3 regions of the Streptomyces sp. NPDC002838 genome follow, and region 1 is predicted to be linked to each of the others. Evidence: predicted binding sites of a transcription regulator. Region 1 holds the regulator's gene; each other region holds the start of a gene.
What was found. Region 1 encodes HrcA, which represses chaperone genes, less so after heat shock. Its sites were predicted from a motif close to TTNGCACTCNGNNNNNCNGAGTGCNAA; they were not measured.

Region 1 (6,679 bases):
GGTCGACGTGCGCAGCACGGTGCGCCCCAGCCGGTAGGCCTTCGCGCCCGCCTCCTCGAACAGCGCCAACTCCTCGGGGGAGACGCCGCCTTCGGGACCGACGACGAGCACGATCTCGCCGCGGTCGGGCAGTTCGGCGGTGGCCAGGGTTTCTTCCCCGCTCTCATGGAGTACGGCGGCGAAGTCGGCTTTGGCGAGAAGTGCGGCAACCTCTTTGGCCGTCGCCGCGTCCGCGACCTCCGGGAAGCGGACCCGGCGGGACTGCTTGCCGGCCTCGCGGGCCGTGGCTCGCCACTTGGCGAGCGCCTTCTGGCCGCGGTCGCCCTTCCACTGGGTGATGCAGCGGGCGGCGGCCCACGGCACGATCGCGTCGACGCCCGTCTCGGTCATCGTCTCGACGGCCAGCTCGCCGCGGTCGCCCTTGGGGAGAGCCTGGACGACGGTGATGCGGGGCGACTCCGGGGGTTCCTCGGACACACCGGTCATGTGGACGATCAGCCGGTCCTTGCCCTCGGCGCCGACCACCTCGCACTCGGCCCAGCGCCCGGCGCCGTCGGTGAGGACGACGGTCTCCCCCGGCCGCAGCCGCTTGACGGACACGGCGTGCCGTCCCTCGGGGCCGTCGAGGACGTACTGTCCGGCTCCGCCCGCGCGGAAGTGCTCGACGACGAACACCGGTGCGGTCATCAGACGCTCCCCGGCTGGGGAAACGCCAGCAACGCCGTCCTGGCGGCGGCGAGTTCACCGGCCAGGACCTCCACCAACTGCCCCGCCGGCAGTTCGCGGGCCATACGGTGCCCCTGTCCCGCCCACAGCGCCATGCCCTGCGCGTCGCCCGCCTTGGCGGCCGCCTTGCGCAGCGGTGAGGTGAGGTGGTGGATCTCGGGGTAGGCGGCGGGCGCGTACGGGCCGTGCTCGCGCAGGAACCGGTTGACCAGGCCGCGGGCCGGGCGGCCGGAGAAGGCGCGGGTCAACTCCGTACGGACGTACAGGGGGTTGGTCAGCGCCTGCTTGTGCGCGGCGTTCGCGCCGGACTCGGGCGTGGCGAGGAACGCCGTGCCGAGCTGGGCCGCGCTCGCGCCCGCGGCGAGGGCGGCGGCGATCTGGCTGCCGCGCATGATGCCGCCGGCGGCGACGATCGGGATGCGGACGGTCTCGCGGATCTGGGCGATCAGGGAGAGGAGTCCGATGCCGGAACCGTCGTTCTCCGGGATGTCACGGTGGGTGCCCTGGTGGCCGCCGGCCTCCACGCCCTGCGCGATCACCGCGTCGGCGCCCGCCTGCTCGACGGCGAAGGCCTCCTCCGCGGTGGTCGCGGTGACCAGGGTGAAGGTGCCGGCCCGGCGCAGCGAGTCCAGCACGTCACGGCTCGGCACGCCGAAGTGGAAGGAGACCACCGGCACCGGGTTGTCGAGCAGGACGGCGAGCTTGGCGTCGTAGCCGTCGTCGCGGCCGCTCTCGGGGTCGCCGAGCTCGGTCTCGTACCAGGCGGCCTCGCCGGCCAGCTGGTGGGCGTAGACGTCGACGGCGGCGGCAGAAGGGGGCGCGGCCGTAGCCGCTCCAGTGGAGCCGGTGCTTGCACCGGGGTACTCGGGCTGCGGCATGAAGACGTTCACGCCGAACGGGCGGGCCGTGAGGCTCCGCAACTGCTTGATCTCCTGGTACAGGCCGTCGGCCGTCTTGTACCCGGCAGCGAGGAACCCCAGCCCGCCGGCCTCGCACACGGCCGCGGCGAGCTTCGGCACGGAGACGCCGCCCGCCATGGGGGCCTGCACGATCGGATGAGGGAAGAGATCGGTCAGTGCGGAGGACATGACGGCATGTTGTCACGTACTCCGAACAAGTCCGAATCGAACCTTCCCTTTGGCATACGCCACCTGGGGCGCTGCATCCATCAGCGGCTCCGCCGCGGGCGGCCGCCCGCGGCCACCCCGTCAGCGCCCGTTGAACGCGTCCTTCAACCGCGAGAACAACCCTTGCTGCCCCGGCTGGAACTGCCCCTGCGGCCGCTCCTCGCCCCGCAGCTTGGCCAGCTCGCGGAGCAACCGCTCCTGCTCGGGGTCGAGCTTGCTCGGGGTCTGGACCTCGACGTGGACGATCAGGTCGCCCCGGCCGCCGCCCCGCAGATGCGTGACGCCCCGGCCGTGCAGCGGGATCGACTGGCCGGACTGGGTGCCGGGCCGGATGTCGACCTCCTCCAGGCCGTCCAGCGTCTCCAGCGGGACCTTCGTGCCGAGGGAGGCCGCGGTCATCGGGAGCGTGACCGTGCAGTGCAGATCGTCGCCGCGCCGCTGGAACTGCGAGTGCGGCAGCTCGTGGATCTCGACGTACAGGTCACCGGCGGGGCCGCCGCCGGGGCCGACCTCGCCCTCGCCGGCCAGCTGGATGCGGGTGCCGTTGTCGACACCGGCGGGGATCTTGACCGTGAGCGTACGGCGGGACCGTACGCGCCCGTCGCCCGCGCACTCCGGGCACGGAGTGGGCACCACGGTGCCGAAGCCCTGGCACTGCGGGCAGGGACGCGAGGTCATGACCTGGCCCAGGAAGGACCGCGTCACCTGCGACACCTCACCGCGGCCGCGGCACATGTCACAGGTCTGCGCGGAGGTCCCCGGCGCCGCGCCCTCACCACTACAGGTGGAGCAGACGATCGCCGTGTCGACCTGGATGTCCTTCGTCGTACCGAAGGCCGCCTCGTCGAGCTCGATCTCCAGCCGGATCATCGCGTCCTGGCCGCGCCGGGTGCGCGAGCGCGGACCCCGCTGGGACGCCGTACCGAAGAAGGCGTCCATGATGTCGGAGAAGTTCCCGAAGCCACCGGCCCCGAAGCCGCCCGCGCCGGCGCCGGCCGCCTGCGAGAGCGGGTCGCCGCCGAGGTCGTAGACCTGCTTCTTCTGCGGGTCCGACAGCACCTCGTAAGCGGCGTTGATCTCCTTGAACCGCTCCTGGGTCTTCGGATCGGGGTTGACGTCCGGGTGCAGCTCGCGTGCGAGCCGCCGGAAGGCCTTCTTGATCTCTTCCTGCGACGCGTCGCGACGCACGCCGAGAACGGCGTAATAGTCCGTGGCCACTTACGACTCCGCCAGGATCTGTCCGACGTACCGTGCCACTGCGCGTACCGCTCCCATCGTTCCCGGGTAATCCATGCGGGTCGGTCCGACCACGCCGAGCTTGGCGACTGCCTCGTTGCCCGAACCGTAGCCGACCGACACCACTGACGTGGAGTTGAGTCCCTCGTAGGCGTTCTCGTGACCGATGCGTACGGTCATGCCCGAATCCCCCGCCTCGCCAAGGAGTTTGAGGAGCACGACCTGCTCCTCCAGGGCCTCCAGGACGGGCCGGATGGTGAGGGGAAAGTCATGTGCGAAGCGGGTCAGATTGGCGGTGCCGCCGATCATCAGCCGCTCTTCGTTCTCCTCGACGAGCGTCTCCAGCAGGGTGGAGAGGACGGTCGAGACCGTGCCGCGGTCCTCTGTGTCGAAGCCTTCGGGAAGGTCCTCGACGAGCCTTGGCACATCGGTGAAGCGCCGCCCCGCGACCCTGCTGTTGAGCCGGGCCCGCAGATCGGCCAGGGAGGCCTCGCCGAACGGCGCCGGGCAGTCGATCATCCGTTGCTCGACCCGCCCCGTGTCCGTGATCAGCACGAGCATCACGCGCGCGGGAGCGAGCGAGAGCAGCTCGACGTGCCGGACGGTGGACCGGGTGAGCGACGGGTACTGCACGACGGCGACCTGCCGCGTGAGCTGCGCGAGCAGCCGTACGGTCCGTGCCACCACGTCATCGAGGTCGACGGCGCCGTCGAGGAAGTTCTGGATCGCGCGCCGCTCGGGCGGACTCATCGGCTTGACGCCGGCGAGCTTGTCGACGAAGAGCCGGTAGCCCTTGTCCGTCGGGATCCGCCCGGCGCTGGTGTGCGGCTGGGCGATGTACCCCTCGTCCTCCAGGGCGGCCATGTCGTTGCGCACGGTCGCCGGGGACACGCCGAGGCTGTGCCGCTCGGTGAGTGCCTTGGATCCGACGGGCTCCTCGGTGCCGACATAGTCCTGGACGATGGCGCGCAGCACCTGAAGCCGTCGTTCACTCAGCATCGCGCACACCTCCAGAAGTCGTCCCCTCGGCACCTGGCCTGGCACTCTTCACAGCCGAGTGCCAACGTTCCCCGGCCCAGTGTACGGCCGTGGGGTACGCCCCGGGCAAGGCCGGTCCTGCGATGCCGTGCCTGGACGTGCTGTCTTGGCTAGCGTCGCGGTATGAGCGTGACTTGGGAAGAGCTGGGGTGGGAGCGGATGGCGGCCGGGGTGGGCCGGTGCCGGCTTCCCGGCTGGGACTGCACGGTGGGGCTGGTCGTCGGGGAGGGCACGGCCTTGCTGATCGACGCCGGGTCGAGCCTCGGGGAGGGCGCGCGGCTGCGGGCGCAGGCGGAGGCGTTCACCGGTCACCGTGTGACTCATCTCGCGCTCACTCACCCCCATTTCGATCACGTCTTCGGGGCGGCGGCGTTCGCGGGGGCGGAGGTGTTCGGCGCGGTGGGCATCGACACGGTGTTCACCGCCCGGCACGCGCGCGAGGAGCTGCGCGCGGACGCGGTACGCAATGGGCTGGAGGCCGATTCGGCGGACGAGGCGATCGACGCACTCGTCCCACCTCGCCATCACGTCTCCGGCGAGTGGACCCTCGACCTGGGCGGCGGCCGCCAGGTCCTGCTGGCGAACGTAGGCCCTGGCCACACGGCCCACGACCTCGCGGTCCTGGTACCGGGCTCGCCCGAGGTCGTCTTCTGCGGCGACCTGGTCGAGGAGTCCGGGGAGCCGCAGGCGGGCGCCGACGCCGTACCGTCGCACTGGCCGGCCGCGCTGGACCGGCTGCTGGACCTGGGCGGCGAGGACGCGCTGTACGTGCCCGGTCACGGAGCGGTGGTGGACGCGGCGTTCGTAAGGGCGCAGCGGGACGCGTTGGCGACGCGTTTCGGCGTGTCGTAAGCACTCTCCGGTCACTTCTCCTATCGTCACCCGAATGCGCCAGTACTCCGCCGATCTGACTCCTCCCTGGAAGAAGCCGCAGCCCGTCCCCGAGGTCCCGGCGGAGCCCGGCCTGGTGGTGGAGGAGCCCGGCACCGGCTTCTGCGGCGCGGTGATCCGCTGCGAGGCGGGCACGGTCACCCTGGAGGACCGCTTCGGCAAGCACCGCGTGTTCCCGTTGGAGCCGCGGGGCTTCCTGCTGGAGGGCCGGGTGGTGACGCTCGTACGGCCATCGGCGGGGCCGGTACGACCGACCCGAACGGCCTCCGGTTCGGTCGCCGTCCCCGGCGCACGCGCACGCGTGGCCCGCGCCGGGCGCATCTACGTCGAGGGCCGGCACGACGCCGAACTGGTCGAGAAGGTGTGGGGCGACGACCTGCGCATCGAGGGCGTGGTCGTGGAGTACCTGGAGGGCGTGGACGACCTGCCGTCGATCGTGGCCGATTTCGCACCGGGTCCGGATGCGCGGTTGGGCGTCCTGGTGGACCACTTGGTGCCGGGCACGAAGGAGTGGCGCATCGCGGAGGCGGTGACGAGCGAGCACGCGCTGGTGGTGGGCCACCCGTACATCGACATCTGGGAGGCGGTGAAGCCGTCGTCCCTGGGGATTCCCGGGTGGCCCCGGGTGCCGCGCGGGCAGGACTGGAAGACGGGGGTGTGCCGGGCGCTGGGATGGCCGGAAAACACCGGGGCGGCTTGGCAGGGGATTCTGGGGCGGGTGGGGTCTTACAAGGACCTGGAGCCGGAGTTGTTGGGGCGGGTGGAGGAGCTGATCGACTTTGTTACGGATAGCGGTGGGGCCTGACCCCGGGGAACACGCCGAACTCACTCGTGTCCAGTTCGAGCCCCAGGATCTCCAACGGCAGTGGATCACTGAACTTGGTGATCTCCTGGCTCCGGTAGTCGGCGTCTTCGCCCTCTCCGGCGGGCTTCGTCAACAGGACGCAGTGCCCCATGATCGGGTCGACGATGAGGTAGGCAGGTACCTTCCCCGCAGCGTAGATCGACCGTTTGACCACGTAGTCCTGGTGGACGCTGGACTTGGACACGACCTCGACAACCATCGTGACCAGCTGACACGGCAACAAGCGCCCCGAGGCGGGCACGACATCGCGTTCCAAGACCACCAAGTCCGGTACCGGCTCGCTGGCCTCGTCGACGATGTCGACATCCTGGGTCTGGAGGCGACTCCAGCGCTGCCGCGGGATCTGGTCCTGCACATCGGCGACGATCCTGTTGTGCACGATGTCGGGGCTGGCCATCATCACGATTACCCCCCGGAGAAGCTCGACCTTGATGCCCTCGGGAGGCTCAAGCTCCTCGAAGTACTTGGTCATCCCACGCTCGTCCACAGCGGTCATCTCCGTGGCCCTCCACATCCGCCGCGTACTTTGACGGCGGCCTACGAGCCAGGTTAGGGGCCGAACCGACGTTCCGCACCGATTCACTCGCCGGAGTGATCAGTCCACCAGATCCCTGACCACCGCATCCGCCAACAACCGCCCCCGCAACGTCAGCACCGCACGCCCCTCTCCGTACGGCCCCTCCTCAAGCAACCCATCCCCCAGCGCCCGCCGCGAAGCCGCAAGCCCCTCCGCCCGCAGCAACTCCAACGGCACCCCCTCCCGAAGCCGCAGCTCCAGCAGAATCCGCTCCACCCG
Region 2 (6,679 bases), on a different contig from region 1:
CCCCGCGAAGCCGCCATCGCCGCCTACATCGACCGTCTCCCCGACGGTGCCGACATCTCCGTAAAGACGCTGGCCAAGACGCTGCCGTACGGGCAGTGCGCCCTGCGGACCGCGCTCAACCGCCTCCAACAGGCAGGCCACTTGCGACGCGGACGAGAGCGGCTGGCCGACACCGAGAGCGTCCGCTGGATCACCCGAACGTGGTTCACCCGTACCGCACGGGACGATGACTGGTGGGCGGCCTTCACCCGGGGCGACGTCCCGGACGAACCGCCGGACCGGCCTCGCCCCACCCGTTCCCGCGGCCACATCCTCCTCGCCGCCCTCGGCCGCGAGACCCCCGCGCTGTCGCTGTCGGAGGCCGAATGCGCCCGCCTCGCGCCACTCGTCACCGACTGGTACGCCCGGGGCGCCACCGACGAGGACGTAACCCGGGCCCTGACCAGCGGCCTGCCCACCCCGGTCCATCATCCGGCGGGCCTGATCCACAACCGCCTCACCACCAAGCTCCCGCCGGAGAAGCCCGCCCCACGCCCACCCCTCCGCATCCTGGAGTGCGCCGAGTGCGGAGTGCCCGGCCGCCCGGAGGCCCTGCCCGGCGGCATCTGCGGCGCGTGCCGGGGCGAACGCGCCCCTGACCGCCTCAGCGCGCCTCTCCCCGCCCCCGCCATCCACACTCACGCGGCGGCCATCCGTGCCGCAATGGCCCAACGACGACAAGAAAGGACACCCGCATGACGGCTCCTACGGTCCGCCGACACCACGCCCGGGCAGGATGGAGGGGAGGAGGCAACACCATGACCCCTGGTACCGCTGAACGCCCGCAGATGCCCATCGAGGACTTCGAGGAACTGGCCAGTGTGGCCCCGGAGCACGTGCGGCTGGAGTTCGTCGACGGGCGCGTCCGCACGAAGGACGCCCTCAGTGTCGAGGACTTCGAGGAGCTGGAGCGCCGGGCGCCGGAGACCGTCCGGCTTGAGTACATCAACGGAAAACTAGAGGTCAAGGCAATGCCGGACGGCAACCACCGCGAGATCTTCATGTGGCTGCTGCGCCAGTGCATGCTGCAGCGTCCTGACCTGAATCTCGTACCCGAGTCAGGTGTCAAGGCGGAGGCTTATCGCAAGGGCCGCGCGCGCACGGACGGAACCCTTGCCCAAGTAGGCCGTTTCAAGGGGGACGGTGAATGGTCCGATCCCGACGGCTCTCTCATGGCCCTGGAAATCACCTCCCACGACCGCGACACCAACAAGCGCGACCGCATCGACAAGCCCACCGGCTACGCGGAAGCCGACATCCCCGTCTACCTCCTCGTCGACCGCGACAACAACACGATCACCGTCTACAGCGAGCCGAAGGACGGCCGCTACCACAGCTCCCCGTCCTACCCGTGGGGAGCGACCGTCGAGATCCCCGCCCCGGTGAACATCACCCTGGATACCGAAAAGCTCAAGGACTACGCAGACTGACACCATGAACCACGCCCAGCGAACCGCCCTGGGCCGCGCCCTCCGCCTCCTCGGCGAACACGGCGAGGCCCTGACCGGTGACACCCCGGACGCCAAGCTGCACGAGGTCAAGGCCGATCTCAAGCGTGCCCTGGATCTGCTGGAGGACAGCGTGACCACGGCCGCGCCCTCCACCCGTTGCCCCGAGCACCCCAACGGGCCCGTCGACGAGAACGCCCACGACCTGTGCCTGCTGTGCGAGACCCGGCGGCGGGCCGCCCGGCGTGCCGAGTACAACGGGGCCGCCCCGCTCCCCCGGTCCGCCGACCACCCCGTCGCGTCCCGCTACGGCGTCCGAGAGGACCGCCCCCAGCCCCAGCAGCGCTGGCTGCCGGAGCTGTGGAACGGACAGGCGTGGCAGCTCTGCGGTACGCCGAGGCGGGATCGGAGGGAGGCCGAGCTGTATCTGGCCGCCCAGCGACGCGGGCCCCGCCCCGCCATGGCCTACCGCCTCGTGCACGAGTTCACCGACTACGAGGTGCTCCGGGTCTGGGGGACGCCGGTGCGCGTCGACATCGAGCCGATGGGCAACCTCTGAGGGCCCCTCAGCTGAGGGACCTCAGCGCCGCCGCGTCGTACGGCTGCAGCTCGTCGACGCGGCCCGCCAGCACCTTCGCCGCCCACTCCGGGTCCTGGAGCAGCGCGCGGCCCACGGCCACCAGGTCGACCTCTTCCGTCTCCAGGCGGTCGAGGAGGTCGTCGATGCCCCTGACCGGGGCGCCCTCGCCCTGGAAGCCCCTGAGGAAGTCGCCGTCGAGGCCGACCGAGCCGACGGTGACGACCGGCTTGCCGGTGAGCTTCTTCGTCCAGCCGGCCAGGTTGAGGTCGGAGCCGTCGAACTCCGGGACCCAGTGCCGGCGGGTGGAGGCGTGGAAGGCGTCCACGCCGGCCGCGGCGAGCGGGGCGAGGATGGCTTCCAGTTCCTCGGGGGTCTCGGCCAGCTTCGCGCCGTACGCGTCCTGCTTCCACTGCGAGTAGCGGAAGATGACGGGGAAGGAGGGGGAGACGGTCTCGCGGACCGCCGCCACGATCTCCTGCGCGAACCTCGCACGGGCCACGGGGTCACCGCCGTAGACGTCCGTACGGCGGTTCGTGCCCGCCCACAGGAACTGGTCGATGAGGTAGCCGTGGGCGCCGTGCAGTTCCACGCCGTCGAAGCCGATCCGCTCCGCCGCCGCGGCGGCCTCGGCGAACGCGCCGATGACGTCGTCCACGTCCCGCTGCGTCATGGCCTTGCCGGTGCCCTCGGTGCCGTCGAGGCGCAGACCGGAGGGGCCGACGGCGGGGGCGTCCGCGTACGGCGGCTGGCCCTGCTCCCGGACCATGCCGATGTGCCACAGCTGCGGCACGATCGTGCCGCCCGCCGCGTGCACGTCCGCGGCGACCTTCGCCCAGCCCGCGAGCTGCTCCTCGCCGTGGAAGCGCGGGATGCTGTCGCTCTGTCCGGCGGACGCGTGGCCGACGTAGGTGCCTTCGGTGACGATCAGGCCGACGCCCGCGGCTGCCCGCCGGGAGTAGTACGACGCCACGTCCGCGCCCGGGATGCCGCCCGGGGAGAACTGGCGGGTCATGGGCGCCATCACGATGCGGTTCGGGACGGTCAGGCCGTTGATCGTGGCCGGTCGGGAGAGGAGGCGGGCCGCGCGGGAGGTGGACTCGGCGGTGGTGACGGTCACTTAAGGGCTCCTCGGAGAGGTCGGTCGGACGTCGAGCAGTCGGGCGGACACCGGCACATTCCGTACGGTATGTGCATACGCATCGACAGCCCGCACGGCACAACCGCCGTCACCCACCCGGGCATTCCGCCACCCCGCCCGCTGTGATCCACAACACGCCCGAGGGCGGCACCCCCTGCTTCCAGGGAGTGCCGCCCTCGGTCCGAAGGACGGTCGATCAACCAGAGGTTGATCAGAAGTCCATGTCACCGCCCGGCATGCCGCCGCCGGCCGGGGCAGCGCCCGCCTTCTCCGGCTTGTCGGCGATGACGGCCTCGGTGGTGAGGAACAGCGCGGCGATGGAGGCGGCGTTCTGCAGGGCAGAGCGGGTCACCTTCGCCGGGTCGATGATGCCTTCCTTGATCAGGTCGACGTACTCGCCGGTCGCGGCGTTCAGGCCGTGGCCCGGGGTCAGGTTGCGCACCTTCTCCACCACGACACCGCCCTCGAGGCCGGCGTTGACGGCGATCTGCTTCAGCGGGGCCTCGAGCGCGAGCTTCACGGCCTGGGCACCGGTCGCCTCGTCACCCTCGAGCTCCAGCTTCTCGAACACCTGGGAGGCCTGCAGCAGGGCCACGCCACCACCGGCGACGATGCCCTCCTCGACGGCCGCCTTGGCGTTGCGCACGGCGTCCTCGATGCGGTGCTTGCGCTCCTTGAGCTCCACCTCGGTGGCGGCACCGGCCTTGATGACCGCGACACCGCCGGCGAGCTTCGCCAGGCGCTCCTGCAGCTTCTCGCGGTCGTAGTCGGAGTCGCTGTTCTCGATCTCGGCGCGGATCTGGTTGACCCGGCCGTTGACCTGGTCGGAGGAACCGGCACCGTCGACGATGGTGGTCTCGTCCTTGGTGATGACGACCTTGCGGGCGCGACCCAGGAGGTCCAGGGACGCGTTCTCCAGCTTGAGGCCGACCTCCTCGGAGATGACCTCGCCGCCCGTGAGGATGGCGATGTCGCCGAGCATGGCCTTGCGGCGGTCACCGAAGCCCGGAGCCTTGACGGCGACGGACTTGAAGGTGCCGCGGATCTTGTTGACGACCAGGGTCGACAGGGCCTCGCCCTCGACGTCCTCGGCGATGATCAGCAGCGGCTTGCCCGACTGCATGACCTTCTCCAGGAGCGGGAGCAGGTCCTTGACCGAGGAGATCTTGGAGTTGGCGATGAGGATGTAGGGATCGTCGAGCGACGCCTCCATACGCTCCATGTCGGTGGCGAAGTACGCCGAGATGTAGCCCTTGTCGAAGCGCATACCCTCGGTGAGCTCCAGCTCCAGACCGAAGGTCTGGGACTCCTCGACGGTGATGACGCCTTCCTTGCCGACCTTGTCCATCGCCTCGGCGATGAGCTCGCCGATCTGGGTGTCGGCGGCGGAGATGGAGGCCGTGGAGGCGATCTGCTCCTTGGTCTCGACATCCTTGGCCTGCTCCAGCAGGGCACCGGAGACGGCCTCGACGGCCTTCTCGATACCGCGCTTGAGGGCCATCGGGTTGGCGCCGGCGGCTACGTTGCGCAGGCCTTCCTTGACCAGGGCCTGGGCGAGAACGGTCGCCGTGGTCGTACCGTCACCGGCGACGTCGTCCGTCTTCTTGGCGACTTCCTTGACCAGCTCGGCGCCGATCTTCTCGTACGGGTCCTCGAGCTCGATCTCCTTGGCGATGGAGACACCGTCGTTGGTGATCGTGGGGGCGCCCCACTTCTTCTCGAGGACGACGTTGCGGCCCTTGGGGCCGAGGGTCACCTTGACGGCGTCCGCGAGCTGGTTCATGCCGCGCTCGAGGCCGCGCCGCGCCTCCTCGTCGAACGCGATGATCTTGGCCATGTGAAGTGGTCCCTCCAGGACTGGGGGTGATTCCTTCGGACCGCGCCCGCGCCCGCGACGGACGGCTCGCCTGCCTCGTGGTTCCTTGCCCCACCCGGCCTGCGGGCCTCACCGACCCGGTCCACACTGTCACTCTCACCTTCAGAGTGCTAACGCCAATGATTAGCACTCGGCCCTGTCGAGTGCAAGCGCCTCTCGGGGATCGGGCACCCGCCCGAGCCGGACGCGGACCACCCCCGCATCGACCCCCGGACATGCCGGAGGGCCCGCACCCTGCCGGATGCGGGCCCTCCGGAGAAGACCGTTCTATTGCGGTTGGTCGCGCGTTCAGGCAGAGACGCGAACCATGTCGGCCTGCGGGCCCTTCTGGCCCTGCGAGATCTCGAACTCGACCCGCTGGCCCTCTTCAAGGGTGCGGTACCCGTCCATCTGGATGGCGCTGTAGTGGACGAAAACATCCGCACCACCGTCGACCGCGATGAAGCCGTACCCCTTCTCCGCGTTGAACCACTTGACGGTGCCCTGAGCCATGCCTAACTCCCCTATTACTGGCCCTTGCACAGACCCACACTTCGTGGATCCGGGTCAGACCTCACCCCCCACATGATTGGGGGCGTGCGCCGGAACGCGTCGACCGCGGCCGAATGTATCTGTCCAACTGCCCTCTGCAACAGGTCAATCGGACGAGAATTCAGGACGCGCGGGGTCGGGAATCTGCCGAGAATTCGCCCGAATTCAGGGCAAGTCGGGCCCCACAAAGTACACAAAAGGCATGAAAGACGCGCACACTTTGGCTACTTCTTATCGGGCGCAAGGCAGAAACCAGGGGCCTCGGACTGGAACGTCGGCAGCGCGTTCCCCAACTGTACCGCGCTCAACCACACTGAATTGCCCCCTCCGCTTCTCTTACGGAGGGGGCAATTCGATGAACTCTCGGTAACCGGCGTTACCGTGGGTAATGATCAGCCTCCGGCGACGGCCGGAATGATGGAAACGCCGGCACCGTCCGGGGTGGCGGTCTCCAGGCCCTGCTCGAAGCGAACGTCGTCGTCGTTCACGTACACGTTGACGAACCGGCGCAGCTTGCCCTGGTCGTCCAGGACGCGGGCGGCGATGCCGGTGTGGTTCTTCTCCAGATCGGCGATGACCTCGCCGAGGGTCGCACCCTCGGCCGTGACCTCGGCCTGGCCACCGGTGTAGGTGCGCAGGATGGTGGGGATACGGACGTTGACGCTCATGCGGTGTGACCTCCGGTCGGATGCACAGGTACGGCGGGGCAGCGCCCCAGGGGCGCGGGGAACTGCGCGACCAGCCCCCACCGGCCCGCAGTCGGAAACAGCTATGCCAGGCCAGCTTCTCGGAACGACTCCAGGTTGGGACGAATGGTCGCAGTAAGCCCAGTCCCGGCCACAGCGTCCAACGTCTTGAGACCATCCCCGGTGTTGAGCACGACAGTCGTCAACGTCGGATCCAGCACACCGTCCTCGATCAGCTTCCGCGCAACCCCCACGGTCACGCCACCCGCCGTCTCGGCAAAGATGCCCTCGGTCCGCGCAAGCAGCTTGATCGCGTCGACGACCTGCTCGTCGGTGACATCCTCCACCGCCCCGCCCGTACGGCGAGCGATGTCGAGGACG
Region 3 (6,679 bases), on a different contig from region 1:
TGCCCCCGTTCAACGATCTGCTCATCGAGGACTACCACGACCACGATCCCTCCCACCCGCAGGACGTCATCGGCCTGGACGCGTTCCGGCGCGAGGTCGAGATGTGGCGGGGCGGGTTCGACTTCGCGTTCACCGTCGAGGACCAGATCGCCCAGGGTGATCGCGTGGCCACCCGGTGGACCTGGAACGGGACCCACAAGGGCGACTTCCTCGGGATCTCGGCCACCGGCAGGAACGTCACCATGACCGGGACGACCATCCACCGGTGCACGGTGGACGGGAAGATCGCCGAGGCCTGGTGGCAGTACGACCGGCTGGGGCTGATGGGGCAGCTCGGGGCGCTCGACGCGTTGGAGAAGTGACCCGAAGACAGTGACCTCGTGTACGGGAGAAGCCCCCGTTCCCTGCGGAAACGGGGGCTTCTTGGAGCCGTCGGTGCCTCAGTGGGCGTGGCCGTGGCTGTGGCCGCCGGCGGCCGGCTCCTCCTCTTCCTTCTTCTCGACGACCAGGGTCTCGGTCGTGAGCAGGAGGGAGGCGATGGAGGCGGCGTTCTCCAGGGCGGAGCGGGTGACCTTGACCGGGTCGATGACGCCCTGCTTGATCAGGTCGCCGTACTCGCCGGTGGCGGCGTTGAAGCCCTGGCCCTTGTCGAGCTCGGCGACCTTGGCGGTGATGACGTAACCCTCCAGGCCGGCGTTCTCGGCGATCCAGCGCAGCGGCTCGACGACCGCGCGGCGGACGACGGCGACACCGGTGGCCTCGTCGCCGGTCTTGCCGAGGCTGCCCTCCAGCACCTTGGCGGCGTGGACGAGCGCGGAGCCACCACCGGAGACGATGCCCTCCTCGACCGCGGCGCGGGTCGCGGAGATGGCGTCCTCCAGACGGTGCTTCTTCTCCTTCAGCTCCACCTCGGTGGCGGCGCCGACCTTGATCACGCACACGCCGCCGGCCAGCTTCGCGAGGCGCTCCTGGAGCTTCTCGCGGTCCCAGTCGGAGTCGGTGTTCTCGATCTCGGCCTTGATCTGTGCGACGCGGCCCTGGACGTCCTCGGACTTGCCGGAGCCGTCGACGAGAGTGGTGTCGTCCTTGGTGACCGTGACGCGGCGGGCGGAGCCCAGCACCTCCAGGCCGACCTGGTCGAGCTTGAGGCCGACCTCCTCGGAGACGACCGTGGCACCGGTGAGGACCGCCATGTCCTGCAGCATCGCCTTGCGGCGGTCGCCGAAGCCGGGCGCCTTGACCGCGACCGCGTTGAAGGTGCCGCGGATCTTGTTCACGACCAGGGTCGACAGGGCCTCGCCCTCGACGTCCTCGGCGATGATCAGCAGCGGCTTGGAGGAGTTGGCCTGGATGACCTTCTCCAGCAGCGGCAGCATGTCCGCGATCGCGGAGATCTTGCCCTGGTGGATCAGGATGTACGGGTCGTCGAGGACGGCCTCCATGCGCTCCTGGTCCGTCACGAAGTACGGCGACAGGTAACCCTTGTCGAAGGCCATGCCCTCGGTGAAGTCCAGCTCCAGACCGAAGGTGTTGGACTCCTCGACGGTGATGACACCGTCCTTGCCGACCTTGTCCATCGCCTCGGCGATGAGCTCGCCGACCTGCTGGTCCTGGGCGGACAGCCCGGCGACGGCGGCGATGTCGGACTTCTCGTCGATCGGCCGGGCCGAGGACAGGAGGTCCTCCGACACGGCGGCCACGGCGGCGTCGATGCCCTTCTTCAGGGCGGCCGGGGACGCGCCGGCGGCGACGTTCCGCAGGCCCTCGCGGACCAGCGCCTGGGCGAGCACGGTGGCGGTGGTGGTGCCGTCACCCGCGATGTCGTTGGTCTTGGTCGCCACCTCCTTCACCAGCTGGGCGCCGAGGTTCTCGTACGGGTCGTCGACCTCGACCTCGCGGGCGATGGTGACGCCGTCGTTGGTGATGGTGGGGGCGCCGAACTTCTTGTCGATGACGACGTTGCGGCCCTTGGGGCCGATCGTCACCTTGACCGTGTCGGCGAGCTTGTTGACGCCGCGCTCGAGGGCGCGACGGGCGTCCTCGTCGAACTTCAGGATCTTCGCCATGGGAGCGTAGCCCTCTCGGAAAATGGAGATGAACGGACTGCGCCCCGGGCGCCCGGCTGATTAATGGTCGCGGGGGGCCAGGGGCGCAGCTCGAAGAAAACGTGCGGTGAAGCGAATTACTTCTCGATGATCGCGAGCACGTCGCGAGCCGAGAGGACGAGGTACTCCTCGCCGTTGTACTTCACCTCGGTGCCGCCGTACTTGCTGTACAGCACGACATCGCCGGTCTTGACGTCGAGCGGAAGACGCTCGCCGTTCTCGAAACGGCCCGGGCCCACGGCCAGGACGACGCCCTCCTGGGGCTTCTCCTTGGCAGTGTCCGGGATGACCAGGCCAGAGGCCGTGGTCTGCTCGGCCTCGACGGCCTGGACCACGATGCGGTCCTCAAGCGGCTTGATGGCAACCTTGGAGCTGGCGGTCGTCACGATCCGACCTCCCCCTTCGGAGATCTCACGGGGTTAACTGTCTGAGGTGGCGACCAGGTCGATCCGTCGTCGCGGGTGCCGGACCTGCCCGTCGCGTTGTTGGCACTCTCCAGGGGGGAGTGCCAGAGCTGAGACTATGACCGCGGTTAGCACTCGGTCAAGCGGAGTGCCAGTTCCGTGCGGCGCGGGGGCGGCGGGCCTCGTCCTCAAACGCCGGACGGCTGAGACGGCTCGGCCGGCGCTGGAACGCTCAGCCCCCTTACAGGTAGTCCTCCAGGCGTCCCACCGTCAGCCCCTTCCCGCGCACCTCCCGCAGCAGCCTCGCCGTTCGTTCCACCAGCGTCAGGCCGGTCGCCTCCCCCGAGGTCACCGACACGATGTCGCCCGCCCGCAACCGGCTCCCGCCCTGCGTGAACGTCAGTCCGGTGTCCTCCATCGACGCCCGCCACAGGACGACCGCCGAGATGCCGCAGTCGGCTGCCGCGCGGAGTGTCGTCGTGTCGTACGTGCCGTAGGGCGGGCGGAAGAGGCGGGGGCGGACGCCGAAGCGGGACTTGAGCTTGTTCTGCTGGCCGCAGATCTCGGCGCGCTGGCCGGCGTAGGGCAGGCCGCGCAGGGCGGGGTGGTCGAGGGTGTGGTTCTGGATGCTCGCGCCGACCGACCGCAGGCGTGCGAAGTGGCCGTACCCCGGGCCGACGACACTGTCCGTGAGGAACATGCTGACCGGGAGCCGTAGCTCACGGACCATGTCGACGAAGCGCGGATCCTTCTCGGCGCCGTCGTCGTAGGTCAGGAAGACGACCTTGTCGGGCGTGCGGATGTGACGGACGACGGGTGGGAGGGCCGGGCCCGCCGTGCGGGTGGCGGGGGGCCGGGCGGCCGGCTTCGGGGCCGGAGGGAGCGGGGCCTCGAGGCCCCAGCGGCGGTACGGCTGCGCACCCACCCCCCGTTCGTCGGCCGATCCGTGCGATCCCACCCGCTCGGCCGCCTTCTCCCCCGGCCGTTCGACGGAGCCGAGGGCGCAGCCCGTCAGCAGGACGGCGGCCACCAGCGTCCCCGCCAGCGGGCCCCGCGGTCGCCTCACAGGTAGTCCTCCAGGCGGGCCACGGCGTACCCCCTGTCCGTGACCTTGTTCAGGAACCGGCGGATCATGTCCGGCATTGTGCCCTTCCAGTCGTCCCGGCCCCGGAAGTGACTGAGGACGATGTCACCCGGATGGAGGTCCCGGTCCCACTCGCGGTACTCCCAGCGGTCGACGAAGACCTCCTCGTTCCACAGGGGCACGTACCTGATGCCGCAGGCCTTGGCGGCGCGCAGGGTGTCCTCGTCGTAGTTGCCGAATGGCGGGCGGAAGAGGGTGGGGCGCTTGCCGTAGCGCCTCTCGATCACGCGCTGCATGCCGCAGATCTCCCGCTTCTGGCCGAGGTACGACAGGCCCGGCAGGTAGGGGTGGTGCAGGGTGTGGTTGTTCAGGACCACTCCCCGGTCCTGCATCTTCTTGAAATAGCCGTAGTCCTCCTTGACCAGGTAGTCGCTGAGGAAGGCGGTGTACGGGATCTTCAGCTCGCTCATCATCCGCAGGAACGCCCGGTCCTTCTCGGCACCGTCGTCGATGGTCAGGAAGACGACCTTCTGCCGGGTCGGGATGGTGGTGAAGACCGGGGGGAGGTTCCGTTCCCGGTGGCCGTCGACCTCGAAGCCCTTGCGAGTGGTGATCCTCGGTTTCACGGCGGGGGGTGAGGGGGCCGTCAGCGGAACATTGGCCAGACCCCAGCGCTTCGCCGCCGCGACGCGGGCCCGGTGCGCGGCGTACAGCCTGCCCGCGTACCGGTCGAGGGCCTGGGCCGGGGGTGCCTCCAGGTTCTGCTGACCGGGGGCCGGCCGGACGTCGGAGTCGAAGCCCTGCGCGCAGCCCGCGGCGAGAGCGGCGACGCCCAGCACGGCGAGGCCGCCGCGGACGGGCACCCGGCACACCGCACCCTTTTTGTCATTTTGTACTACTAGTCGCATGGTCCCGGATCTTCGCAGGCCGCCGTCGCGAACCCGGCCCGACACCGCCGCCGGAGGCGTACGGTCCACCGACTGGCCCACAATGAGCCGGTGAACGACCTCGCTCCCCTCCTCACCCCCGAGGGCCGCGCCCTCCTCGACGCGGTGCGCGGCACCGCCCCCGCCGACGAACTCGCCGTCGCCACCCGGCTGCGCCGTGAGCATCCCGCCGAGCTGGTGTCGGCGGCGCTCGGGCAGGCGCGACTGCGGCAGCGGGCGGCGGCGAAGTTCGCGGCCGCGGACGCCGAGCGGATGTTCTTCACGCCGAACGGGGTCGAGCAGTCGACCCGGGCGAGCGTGGCGACGTATCGGGCCGAGCGCTTGTGGGCGATGGGCGTACGGTCCGTCGCCGACCTGTGCTGCGGGATCGGCGGGGACGCGATCGCGCTGGCGCGGGCCGGGATCCGGGTGCTCGCCGTGGACCGGGATCCGCTGACGGTGGCGGTGGCGCGGGCGAACGCCGAGGTGCTGGGGCTCGCCGGGCTGGTGGAGGTGCGGGAGGCGGATGTCATGGAGGTGGATACGGCCGGCTACGACGCCGTGTTCGTCGACCCGGCGAGGCGGGGCGGCCGATCAGGAGGGGGCGCGCGAAGCGCGTCGATGAGGGGTGGTGGTCGGGCGACGGGCGGGCGGATCTTCGATCCGGAGGCCTACTCGCCACCGCTGTCCTGGGCGATCGAGGCCGCCCGCACGGCACCGCACGCCGCCCTGAAGGTCGCCCCCGGCATCCCGCACGAAGCCGTCCCCGCCGACGCCGAGGCCGAGTGGATCTCGGACGGCGGGGACGTGAAGGAGGCGGTGCTGTGGTTCGGCACCGGGGCGGGGGCCGTGCGCGCGACGCTGTTGCCGGGGCCGCGGACGCTGCTGGGAAGGGGACTGCCGGATCCCCGAGTCCGGCCTGTCGGACGGTACTTGTACGAGCCCGACGGCGCCGTCATCCGCGCCCATCTGGTCGCCGAGGCCGCCGAACAGCTCGACGGCGGGCTGGTCGACGCCACGATCGCGTACGTGACCTCCGACGAGCTGCGGCCGACGCCGTACGCCTCCGCCTACGAGATCACCGACCAGCTTCCCTTCAACGTCAAGAAGTTGAAGGCGCTGCTGCGGGAGCGGGAGGTCGGGATCCTGACCGTGAAGAAGCGGGGGTCGGCGGTCGAGCCGGAGGAGCTGCGGCGGAAGGTCAAGCCTCAGGGGCCGAACTCGGCGACGGTGTTCCTGACCAGGGTCGCCGGGGCGCCCACCATGCTCCTGGGGCACCCGGTCTGATCAGGACGCCTCGGCGGCCCGGCGCAGGAGCAGTTCCCGCTCGCGTTCGTTGCGCGTCAGTTCAGCCGCCCTTACGAACTCGGCCCATGCCTCTTCCCCGCGCCCCAGCCGCAGCAGCAGATCCCCGCGGACGCTGGGCAGCAAGTGGTAGTCCCGCAGGGCGGGTTCGGCGGTCAGGGCGTCGACGATCTCCAGGGCCGGTTCCGGTCCCTCCGCCATCGACACGGCGACCGCGCGGTTGAGTTCCACGACCGGGGACGGGGCGCGGACGGCGAGCAGGGCGTACAGGGTGGCGATCCTCGGCCAGTCGGTCTCCTCGTACGAGTAGGCCATGGCGTGGCATGCGGCGATCGTGGCCTGGAGGACGTACCGGCCCGGGGCGCCGGATGGGGGTCCCCCCGCTCGAGCGGAGCCGAGAGTGGGGGAGGTGGCACCGGCGCGGTCGAGGGCGGTGATGCCACGGGCGATGAGCATGCGGTTCCAGCGGGCGCGGTTCTGGTCCTTGAGGAGGATCGGTGCGCCGTCGGGGCCGGTGCGGGCGGCCGCGCGGGACGTCTGGAACTCCAGGAGGGAGGTCAGTCCGTGGACCTCCGGTTCCTTGGGCATCAGGGCGGACAGTACGCGGGCCAGCCGCAGGGCGTCCTCGCACAGCGCCGGGCGCAGCCAGTCGTCGCCTGCCGTGGCGGCGTAACCCTCGTTGTAGATCAGATAGATGACGTCCAGGACCGAGCCGAGCCGGGCCTCGCGGTCGGGGCCGTACGGCACCTCGAAGGCGACGTTCTTCTGCGCGAGGGTGCGCTTGGCACGGACGATGCGCTGGGCGACCGTCGGCTCCGGCACCAGGAACGCGCGGGCGATCTCGGCCGTGGTCAG

Region 2: the regulator HrcA is predicted to act here: its motif matches at 5,205-5,231, upstream of groL (chaperonin GroEL).
Region 3: the regulator HrcA is predicted to act here: its motif matches at 2,638-2,664, upstream of groES (co-chaperone GroES).

Annotation. Positions count from the first base shown of each region.
Region 1 is NZ_JBEOVF010000038.1:37,042-43,720, forward strand. It holds gene ABT063_RS36285 (16S rRNA (uracil(1498)-N(3))-methyltransferase) at 1-687, opposite strand, end outside; gene ABT063_RS36290 (nitronate monooxygenase) at 687-1,814, opposite strand; gene dnaJ (molecular chaperone DnaJ) at 1,935-3,071, opposite strand; gene hrcA (heat-inducible transcriptional repressor HrcA) at 3,072-4,088, opposite strand; gene ABT063_RS36305 (MBL fold metallo-hydrolase) at 4,251-4,979, shown strand; gene ABT063_RS36310 (DUF3097 domain-containing protein) at 5,014-5,823, shown strand; gene ABT063_RS36315 (Uma2 family endonuclease) at 5,801-6,379, opposite strand; gene hemW (radical SAM family heme chaperone HemW) at 6,479-6,679, opposite strand, start outside.
Region 2 is NZ_JBEOVF010000003.1:97,862-104,540, reverse strand. It holds gene ABT063_RS05395 (hypothetical protein) at 1-738, shown strand, start outside; gene ABT063_RS05390 (Uma2 family endonuclease) at 798-1,469, shown strand; gene ABT063_RS05385 (hypothetical protein) at 1,474-2,046, shown strand; gene ABT063_RS05380 (NADH:flavin oxidoreductase) at 2,054-3,184, opposite strand; gene groL (chaperonin GroEL) at 3,417-5,042, opposite strand; gene ABT063_RS05370 (cold-shock protein) at 5,370-5,573, opposite strand; gene ABT063_RS05365 (ubiquitin-like small modifier protein 1) at 6,005-6,280, opposite strand; gene thrC (threonine synthase) at 6,382-6,679, opposite strand, start outside.
Region 3 is NZ_JBEOVF010000030.1:83,174-89,852, reverse strand. It holds gene ABT063_RS32120 (ester cyclase) at 1-362, shown strand, start outside; gene groL (chaperonin GroEL) at 441-2,066, opposite strand; gene groES (co-chaperone GroES) at 2,183-2,491, opposite strand; gene ABT063_RS32105 (polysaccharide deacetylase family protein) at 2,751-3,575, opposite strand; gene ABT063_RS32100 (polysaccharide deacetylase family protein) at 3,572-4,501, opposite strand; gene ABT063_RS32095 (class I SAM-dependent methyltransferase) at 4,592-5,806, shown strand; gene ABT063_RS32090 (RNA polymerase sigma factor) at 5,807-6,679, opposite strand, start outside.